DNA from 2 places in the Ornithinimicrobium pratense genome. Region 2 is predicted to be linked to the other one. Evidence: predicted binding sites of a transcription regulator. Region 2 holds the regulator's gene; the other holds the start of a gene.
The links. The regulator Rex, encoded in region 2, represses fermentation and respiration genes when NADH is low (regulators of the CRP and FNR family bind a similar motif). The targets are predictions, from matches to a motif close to CTTGTGAANNNNTTCACAAG.
Positions count from the first base shown of each region.

Region 1: FY030_RS12455 (geranylgeranyl reductase family protein) is a predicted target of Rex. The motif match lies at 2,782-2,801, and genes of this name have one in related genera.

Region 1 is NZ_CP044427.1:2,697,557-2,701,936, forward strand. Features, by position in the region: gene FY030_RS12440 (NADH-quinone oxidoreductase subunit C) at 1-281, opposite strand, end outside; gene FY030_RS12445 (NuoB/complex I 20 kDa subunit family protein) at 416-970, opposite strand; gene FY030_RS12450 (NADH-quinone oxidoreductase subunit A) at 1,012-1,377, opposite strand; gene FY030_RS12455 (geranylgeranyl reductase family protein) at 1,469-2,761, opposite strand; gene FY030_RS12460 (exonuclease domain-containing protein) at 2,970-3,701, opposite strand; gene FY030_RS12465 (putative nucleotidyltransferase substrate binding domain-containing protein) at 3,709-4,380, opposite strand, start outside.
Region 2 is NZ_CP044427.1:417,829-422,208, reverse strand. Features, by position in the region: gene FY030_RS01930 (bifunctional uroporphyrinogen-III C-methyltransferase/uroporphyrinogen-III synthase) at 1-127, opposite strand, end outside; gene hemC (hydroxymethylbilane synthase) at 124-1,122, opposite strand; gene FY030_RS01920 (glutamyl-tRNA reductase) at 1,119-2,465, opposite strand; gene FY030_RS01915 (redox-sensing transcriptional repressor Rex) at 2,462-3,130, opposite strand; gene FY030_RS01910 (glutaredoxin family protein) at 3,238-3,579, opposite strand; gene FY030_RS01905 (30S ribosomal protein bS22) at 3,763-3,861, opposite strand; gene FY030_RS01900 (helix-turn-helix domain-containing protein) at 4,021-4,221, opposite strand.

The sequences.
Region 1 (4,380 bases), 1.3 Mb from region 2:
AGGGCCACCAGCTGCTCGCGGCGCACGTGCAGGGTCAGCTCCCCGCGGTCGACGACGACCCGCTCCACTCCCGCCGCGAACGCCTCCGGCGCTGCGGTCTCGAGCGCGTCGACCACCTCGTCGAAGTAGGAGCCGTAGGGTCGCTCGGCCTCCCCCGGGAACAGGATCGGCACCTCCAGGTGGCCGTACCCCGAGGTGTCGTTGCCCACGGAGCTGCCAAACAAACCCTTCCGTCGTGCCACCTGCACGGGCTCGCCCGGCGTGCCCCGCCGGGCCGCCACCGCGCCGCCACCGGACCCCTGTGCGTCCGTGGTGCTGACGAGCTGCTCCTCGGTGCGAGGAGGCTGGGCGACGGGGTCGCGCGTGGTCTCGTGCGCGGGTGGGGCCTTGTCGGGGGTCTCCGGTCCGGTGCTCGTCACGCCAGCAACCCCTTCATCTCGTGCGTCGGCGTGGCCCGTAGCGCTGCGGCCTCGGCGGCGCGGGCGGCCTGCTCGCGGTGGACTCCGAACTTGAACTCGCGGATCTGCTTGTGCAGCTCCAGGACCGCGTTCAGCAGCATCTCCGGGCGCGGGGGGCAGCCGGGTAGATAGACATCCACCGGGACGATGTGGTCCACGCCCTGGACGATCGCGTAGTTGTTGAACATCCCGCCGGAGCTGGCGCACACCCCCATCGCGATGACCCACTTGGGGTTCGGCATCTGGTCGTAGACCTGCCGCACGACCGGGGCCATCTTCTGCGACACCCGGCCGGCCACGATCATCAGGTCGGCCTGGCGGGGGGTGGCTGCGAAGCGCTCCATACCGAACCGGGCGATGTCGTAGTCGGGCGTGCCGACCGCCATCATCTCGATGGCGCAGCAGGCCAGCCCGAAGGTCGCCGGCCACACGGAGTGCTGGCGCAGGTGACCGGCCAGCCCTTCGACGGTGGACAACATGAAGCCACCGGGAATCTTGTCCTCAAGACCCATGGGTCACACCTCTTTCAGCAAGCGGTCGGTGGTCTGCAGGGTCAGTCCCATTCCAGGCCCCCCCTGCTCCACTCGTAGACGAACGGGACGGACACGACGACGAGGAACAGCAGCATCGCCAGCACCGAGAACAGCCCCACCTGCTCGAAGGCCACCGCGAAGGGGTAGAGGAAGAGCACCTCTACGTCGAAGACGATGAACAGCATCGCGGTCAGGTAGAACTTGACCGGCACCCGGCCGCCCTGGTGTGCCTGGGGCGTGGGCTGGATACCGCACTCGTAGGCCTCGGCCTTGGCCCGGTTGTAGCTGACCCTGCCCAGCAGGCCTCCGCCGAAGACCGAGCCGAAGGCGAAGAGCAGGCCGAAGGCCAGGAAGAAGAGGACCGGCACATAGGGGTGGTAGTCCATCATTGCCAGGACTCCTTTCGGGACGTGCTCGGCGTGGGGAACACCAGTTTCAGGGTCGGGCGCACGACCATCCTAGGCTCAGGCTGGCCGTTCATGCCGCAGGGGTCATCCGGCTCAGCGCGTTGATCACGCGGTCATCCAGCCGGCCGCCGCGCTCCTGCGGCAGGTTGGCCATGATCTTGATCAGCAGCCGCATCAGGGCCTTGCGGGGCAGGCCGTAGCGGACCGCCAGACGCATCACCTCGGGGTGGCCGATCAGGGTGGCGAACTGCTTGCCGAGCATGAAGTAGCCGCCGAGCGCGTCCTTCATCACCTTGGGATAGGAGCGCAGCACGGCCTCGGTCTCCCCCGGCGTGGCGCGGGCCAGGGCGGAGGCGATGATCTCGGCGCCGTAGCGGCCAGCCTCCATCGCCTCGGCGATGCCCTCGCCGTTGAACGGGTTGACCATGCCGCCGGCGTCGCCCACGAGCAGCAGACCGCGGTCGTAGAGAGGCTGGCGGTTGAAGCACATCGGCAGGGCAGCCCCGCGGATCGGCGCCAGCCGGGTCTCTTCGGAAAAGCCCCAGTCCTCCGGCATCTCGGCCACCCAGCGGCGCATGACCTCGCGCGAGTCGAAGTTGCCGAAGTCCTTGAAGGTGTCGAGGATGCCCAGCCCGACGTTGGCGGTCCCGTCGCCGAGCGGGAAGATCCAGCCGTAGCCGGGCATGAGGTGGCGGGCGCCGGCCTCGTCCTGCGTCCACAGCTCCAGCCAGGACTCCAGATACCCGTCGTCGTGGCGGGGGGTGCTGAAGTAGCTGCGCACCGCCACACCCATCGGCCGGTCGTCCCGCTTGGGCCGGTCCATCGCCAGCGAGAGCCTGCTGGAGTTGCCGTCCGCAGCGACCACGACACGCGCCCGGAACTCACGGGTCGCTCCCGTGGCGCGGCCGTTCGGCCCCATCACCTTGGCGGTGACACCGACGATGTGGTCGCGGTGGTCGAGGATCGGGCCCGAGACGTTCATCCCCTGCAGCAGCCGTGCGCCCCGGCGCTCCGCGTGCCGGGCCAGGGTCTCGTCCAGGTCCATCCGGGTGCGGACCAGGCCGAAGGGCGGGAAGGTCTCGTTCCCTGGCCAGTCCAGCTCCATCCGGACCCCGCCGCCGACGATGCGCAGCCCTCGGGTGCGGTGCCACCCGTCCTCCGGGCGGGTCGGGACCCCGAGGTTGATCAGCTCGCGGACCGCGCGCGGGGTCAGGCCGTCGCCGCAGATCTTGTCGCGGGGGAAGGTGGCCTTCTCCAGCAGCAGGACGTCCAGCCCGTGCTGCGCCAGGTATGCGGCAGTGGCCGAACCACCGGGGCCTGCGCCGACAACGATGACGTCGGCGGTCTCGACCTGCTCACTCACGATGCGCACTGACACCTTCGCTTGTGACAACTTTCACGAACTCAGCAAGTCTAGGCCCGCTGCCCCTCGGGCCCGGCATAGGCCCACCTTCTCCAGATTAGGGCAGACCCCCTGCGCCAAATCGGGCTCGGTGCTACCGCGCGCACCCCGGTTCCTGCCCCGCTCACGGATGACGAGCCGGCTGTAGGTGAGTTCGCGGCCGTGGTGCCTACCGCAGCCTCCGCTCCAGCACGTCCCGCAGGATCAGGGCACGCCCGCGCACCTGCTCCAGCGCCGCCGTCTGGGCCAGGAACAGCTCGGCGCAGGCCACGGCGTCCGTCAGCGCCGAGTGAGCCCGGTAGCGCGGCAGCCCGTGCCGGCGCCGGCAGGCGTCGAGCCGGACCGTGCCGGCCTGCAGCTCGTGGTGCTGGGCGCGCAGCAGGCGCCGGGCGATCTGCAGGGTGTCCACCACCGGCATCCCCACCGCCGTGCCGTAGACCTGGCGGCAGGCCGCCGCCAGGAAGGTTGCCTCGACCTCGGCGAAGTGGGCCAGCAGCACCCTGCGCGGTGGGGGGGCATCCTGGGGGACCCCCGGCACGGGGGTCTCATGGAGGAGGGCGGCCAGCACCTCGGGCAGCACCTGCTCCATCGTGGGTGCCTGGGCCAGTGCGTCGTCGGTGAGCCCGTGCACGACGGCGGAGTCGCCGACCTGCCCGCGGGGCCGCACCGGCAGGTGGCGGGCCGTGCCCAGGTGCACCTGACCGCCCCGGACCACCACCATCCCTACCGACAACACCTCGTCCTTGCGTGGGTCCAGCCCGGTCGTCTCAAGGTCGATCGCGAGCAGCTCGACCCGCTCCAGCGGCGTGTCCGCAGGCACCACCGCCGCGGCAGCCAGATCGGCCAGTGGGGTGCCGGGCGGGACCACGGGCTCCCGGCCCCCGGCCGCAGACGTCCCCACCAGCTCATCAGCCCACCCGCGGCAGACGGGCGCCCAGAGCCTGCTGCGCGGAACGGACGATCTGGAAGGCGTCGCGCAGGTGCCGCCGGTCCAGGCTGCCCAGGTCCTCGGGGTTGAGATGGTTGTCCGGACGCTGCCCCGCCCGGACCTGGCGGGCCTGGTGCCGCACCCGCAGGTAGGACATGAGCTCAAAGGCGTCGGCCAGGTCGGTCGCGGTCTGGGCCGACAACCCGCCCCCGGCCGCGGCGGCCTCCAGCCGGAGCCTCGTCCCGAGCGCCCTCGACCCCGCCCGCACCGCGTGCACCCGCGCCAGCTGGACCACGGCCGTGACACCCCTCTTGATGTCCAGCGTGTCCCGGTGCTCTCCGGCGTCCTCGAGCACGAAGCCGCGGAAGAAGCCGATCGGCGGGCGCATCCGGGACGCCTGCCCGGCGAGGTAGGCCACGAGCAGGTCCGAGCGCCCGCCCATCGGGACGACTTCCTCCCGCAACCCCTCCACCAGGGCCGGCTCGCCGAAGACGCACCGCATGTCGTAGAAGATCGCCGCCCACAGGACCGCATTGGGCTCGGGCTCGTGGCTCCAGCGGGCAAACTGAGAGCGCCACTGCGACACCGTCATCCGCCACCGCGGGTTGGAAGCCATGATGTCGCCGCCGCAGGGTGGCAACCCGGCCGCCTC
Region 2 (4,380 bases):
GATAGTCCCGGGCCCGGACGGTGAGCAGACCGAGGTCGCCGGGTCCGGCGCCGACGAAGGCGACGCGGGCGGCCGCCACGTGGGTAGGCAGGTGCGAGGGGTGGATGGACAGGGCTTCGGTGCTCACAGGTCTGGCTCCGGTTCGAAGGCCCCGCGGACAGCCGCCGGGCGGCTGCGGTCGGCCTCGAGGCCGGCGGGGTCGGGACGGGTCATCAACTGCTCGGTCAACAGCTGCTGGGCCACCTCGTGGCCCAGGGCGACCGGGTCGGTTCCGGTCGCCTCGTGTCGCTGCGTGAGGTCCTGCAGCGCCACGAAGACATGGAGGGACAGCGCGCCGTCGGCGGCGTCCGAGGGGTGGGGGGCCGCGCTGACCGGGGTGGCCAGGGCGGCGATCGGGGCGGTGCAGCCCGCTTCGAGGGCGGCCAGCACGGCCCGTTCGGCGGTCACGGCGGCCCGGGTGGGGGCGTGCTCGAGAGTCCGCTCCAGCAGCGCGACGAGCTCGTGGTCGGCCTCGCGGCACTCGACCGCGAGGGCAGCCTGGCCGGGCGCGGGCAGCATGACGTCCAGCTCAAGGGTGTCCGTGGCGTCCGCGAGCCGGTCCAGGCGGGCCAGACCGGCGCGGGCCAGGACCACCGCGTCGAGCTCGCCATGGCGGACCAGGTCGATCCGGGTGCCGACGTTGCCGCGGATGTCGCGGACCTGCACGTCGGGGCGAGCCAGCGCGAGCTGAGCCGCCCGGCGGGGGGACCCGGTGCCGATGACGGCGCCTGTCGGCAGCTCGGCCAGGGTGAGACCGTCGCGGGCGACGAGAACGTCCCGCGGGTCCTCCCGCTCGGGGACGGCGGCGATCGTCAGGCCAGCCTCGGGCGCGGTCGGAAGGTCCTTCAGGGAGTGCACTGCCAGGTCGACCTCCCCACGACGCAGGGCGTCGCGTAACGCCGAGGCGAAGACCCCTGTGCCACCGATCTCCTGCAGGCTGGCCCGGGAGACGTCACCCTCGGTGCGCACGTGCACCAGCTCCACCTGGTAGCCCGCGGCGCGCAGCCGCTCGGCCACCCAGTCGGACTGGCTCGTGGCCAAGGCGCTGGCGCGGGTGCCGAGGCGTAGCGGTCGCCCGGTCATCCAGCACCTCCCTGGCCGGTCGGCGGCGGCGAGGAGACCACCGCGATGTCGTGCGGGTCGAGGTCGAACAGCTCACGCAGGGCATGGGCGTAGTCGCCGACGCCGCTGGTCTCGGCCGACTGCAGCTGCCGGGCCCGCACGCTAGGTGTGTGCAGCAGCTTGTCCACGACCCGTTGGACCGTGCGTCGGACCTCGGCGCGCTCGTCATCGGGCAGGTGCGGCAGCCGCTGGTCCAGGCGGGTCATCTCGCTATCCACGACCTTGGCGGCGCTGGAGCGCAGCGCAGCCAGGGTGGGGGCGATCCGGGCGGCCCGTCGCTCGGTCAGGTAGTCGGCCACCTCGGCGGTGACCAGGTCGTTCACCGCGGCCAGCGCGTCCCGCTCCTGCGCATCCTGGGCGGTGGGCTGGATGTGCTCGGCCTCCACCTGCAACTCGGCCAGGCCCCACAGGTGCACGCCGGACAGCTGCCCCACCTCGGGGTCGATGTCACGGGGCAGGGCCAGGTCGAGGACGACCTGGGGCGCCCCGGTGCGCCCGGCGTCCAGCCGGGCCTGGGCCAGGGCCGCGGCGTCGAGCACCTGGCCCACCGCGCCGGTCGTGGTGATGAGCAGGTCCGCAGAGCCGGCCCTGGCTGCCATCTCCTCCCAGCCGGCCGCACGCACCCCGTGCCGCTCGGCGAGCCGCCGGGCGGTGGGGCCGGTCCGGTTGACCACGGTGACGTCAGTGATGCCGTCCCGGACCAGGGTGGCGACGGCAAGACCGGACATGGCCCCGGCGCCCAGCACGACAGCCCGCACCTGCGTCAGGTCGCCCAGGACTCGCCTGGCCCGCTCCAGTCCGAGCGTCACCAAGGAGCGGGACACCGCGTCGATCGAGGTCTCGGCGTGGGCCCGCTTGCCGACCCGCAGTGCCTTCTGCAGCAGCGGGTTGAGCGCCGGGCCCAGGCGGGAGTCCCGCTGTGCGGCGGCCAGCGCCGAGCGGAGCTGACCCAGGATCTGGCTCTCCCCGACCGCCATCGAGTCCAGGCCGCAGGCGAGGGTGAACAGGTGGGCCACCGCGCGCTCGTCATGGTGGACGTACAGGTGCGGCGCCAACTGGTCGTGGTCCAGCCCGCTCAGCCCGCACAGCAGCTCACCGATCTCGGTCACCGCGCCGTGGAAGGTGCTGGCCTCCACCACCACCTCGAGGCGGTTGCAGGTCGCCAGCACCATCGCCTCCTCGACGTGACCGGCGGAGTGCACCTGCCGGGCCAGCTGGTCGGCGCCCTGGGTGTCGAGCGCGACCCGCTCGAGCAGGTCGAAGGGTGCGCTGTGGTGGGAGATGCCGACGACCAGGACGCTCACGAGACCACCCCCGTCTCGGCCTCGGCGGCCGTCAGCGAACGCTGGTGCTGGTGGAAGGCCAGGATCTGCAGCTCGGTGCCGAGGTCGACGGCGCGCACGTCGACGTCCGCGGGCACGGTGAGTACCCCCGGCGCGAAGCTGAGGATGGAGCGCACCCCGAGCGCGACCAGTTGGTCGGCGACGGCCTGGGCCTGGTCCCCCGGGGTGGTGATGACGCCGACCGCGACCGGGGTGGTGAGCGGGTCGAAGTCCTCCAGGCGGCAGACCCGCATACCCTCCACCGTGGTGCCGACCACGGCTGGGTCACGGTCGGCCACGGCGACCACCCGGAAGCCGCGGGTCGCCAGACCGCCGTATGCGGCCAGCGCGCGGCCGAGGTTGCCCATCCCCACGATCACGACGGGCCAGTCCTGGGAGAGCCCCAGCTCGGCCGAGATCTGCTCCAAGAGCCGGGCGACGTCGTAGCCGACGCCGCGAACCCCGTAGGAGCCGAGGTGGGACAGGTCCTTGCGCACCTGGGCAGACCGGGCACCGGCCAGGGCAGCGAGCTCGTCGCTGGACACGGAGCGTCGGCCCTGGTCAGCGAGGGCAGAGAGCGCTTGGAGATAGCCCGGGAGTCGTCCGACGGTGGCTTCCGGCACCCCCCGTCGGGTGGACTCGGCCATCACGGCGGCACCGGCTCCTCTCATTGGACGGCGTCGACCGGGAGGGGCTTATATCAGACCCCTGCACGACGGCGACGCGGACCCCCTCACTCTATGGTCGGATCCCCTCAACCTCCAAAACGGCGGGATCGGCGGGATTCAGGGCCCCCGGCACTGCGGTCCCGGAGCGCTGCCACCTGCCCCGGCTGCACGCGGTAGTGGGCCACCTCGCGGCCGTCGACCAGCAGCACCGGCACTAGGGTCGTCCACCGCTTGTGCTGCTCAGCGGTGATCTGCCCGGCGGCCAGGGCGGCGTCCAGGTCGAGGGTGCCGGGACGGGCCTCGGGACCGAGCTCTGCCCCCACCATTGCCAGCATCTCCTCGCAGAGGTGGCAGCCGGTGCGGGTCACGACGACCACCTCGGGCGCGCGCCGCGCCTCAGGGCGCCGCCGCCGGAGCCGTTCCCACATCCACCCTCCTCCTGCTGGGCCCGGCCTACCGCCCGAGCCTGTTCCTGCCCATCCCGCCTCACCCGACCCCTCACCCGGCCTAGGCACCCGAGCACCCCGGGCACGACGATGGCGCCCGACCCGGGCGGGTGGGGCGCCATGCCTCTGCGACAGGCCGGCCGCCCAGCGGCGACCGGACCTGGGTCACTTCTTGTTGCGACGCTGGTGACGCGTCTTGCGCAGCAGTTTGCGGTGCTTCTTCTTCGCCATGCGCTTGCGGCGCTTCTTGATCACAGAGCCCATAGGCCGTCCTTCGTTCGTCGGTCGTGGTGCATGCGCTCTCGACGGGGGTCGGTGCGCACAACGGATTGGATCAGCCTAACGCGGCGGGACAGACCCGCCCAAACGCGCCCGCCCAACCGCCACGGTGCGGGGGCAGGGATCGGCTAGTGGTCACGGCCCTCAGGCGGTGCCGTGGTAGGAGTCCTGGAGGTAGTCGTGCACCGCCTGCTCCGGGACCCGGAACGAGCGGCCCACGCGCACGGCGGGAAGCTCTCCAGAGTGCACCAGTCGGTACACCGTCATCTTGGATACACGCATCACGGCGGCCACCTCGGCCACGGTCATAAACGTCATCTCGGCGAGCTGTCGCTCATCTGCCATAGGACGAATCCCGTCTCTTCATGAGCGCGGGCGTGCGAACTCGGCTTCCCCTCCGGTCGCTGCCCGACTCTCTGGTTGTCGGGCCTAACCATAGGGGCAGATGTGGTGCTTGCGAAAGTCGTTGCCCTAGAAATGTCCAGCCTGACACGCCGAACGTGA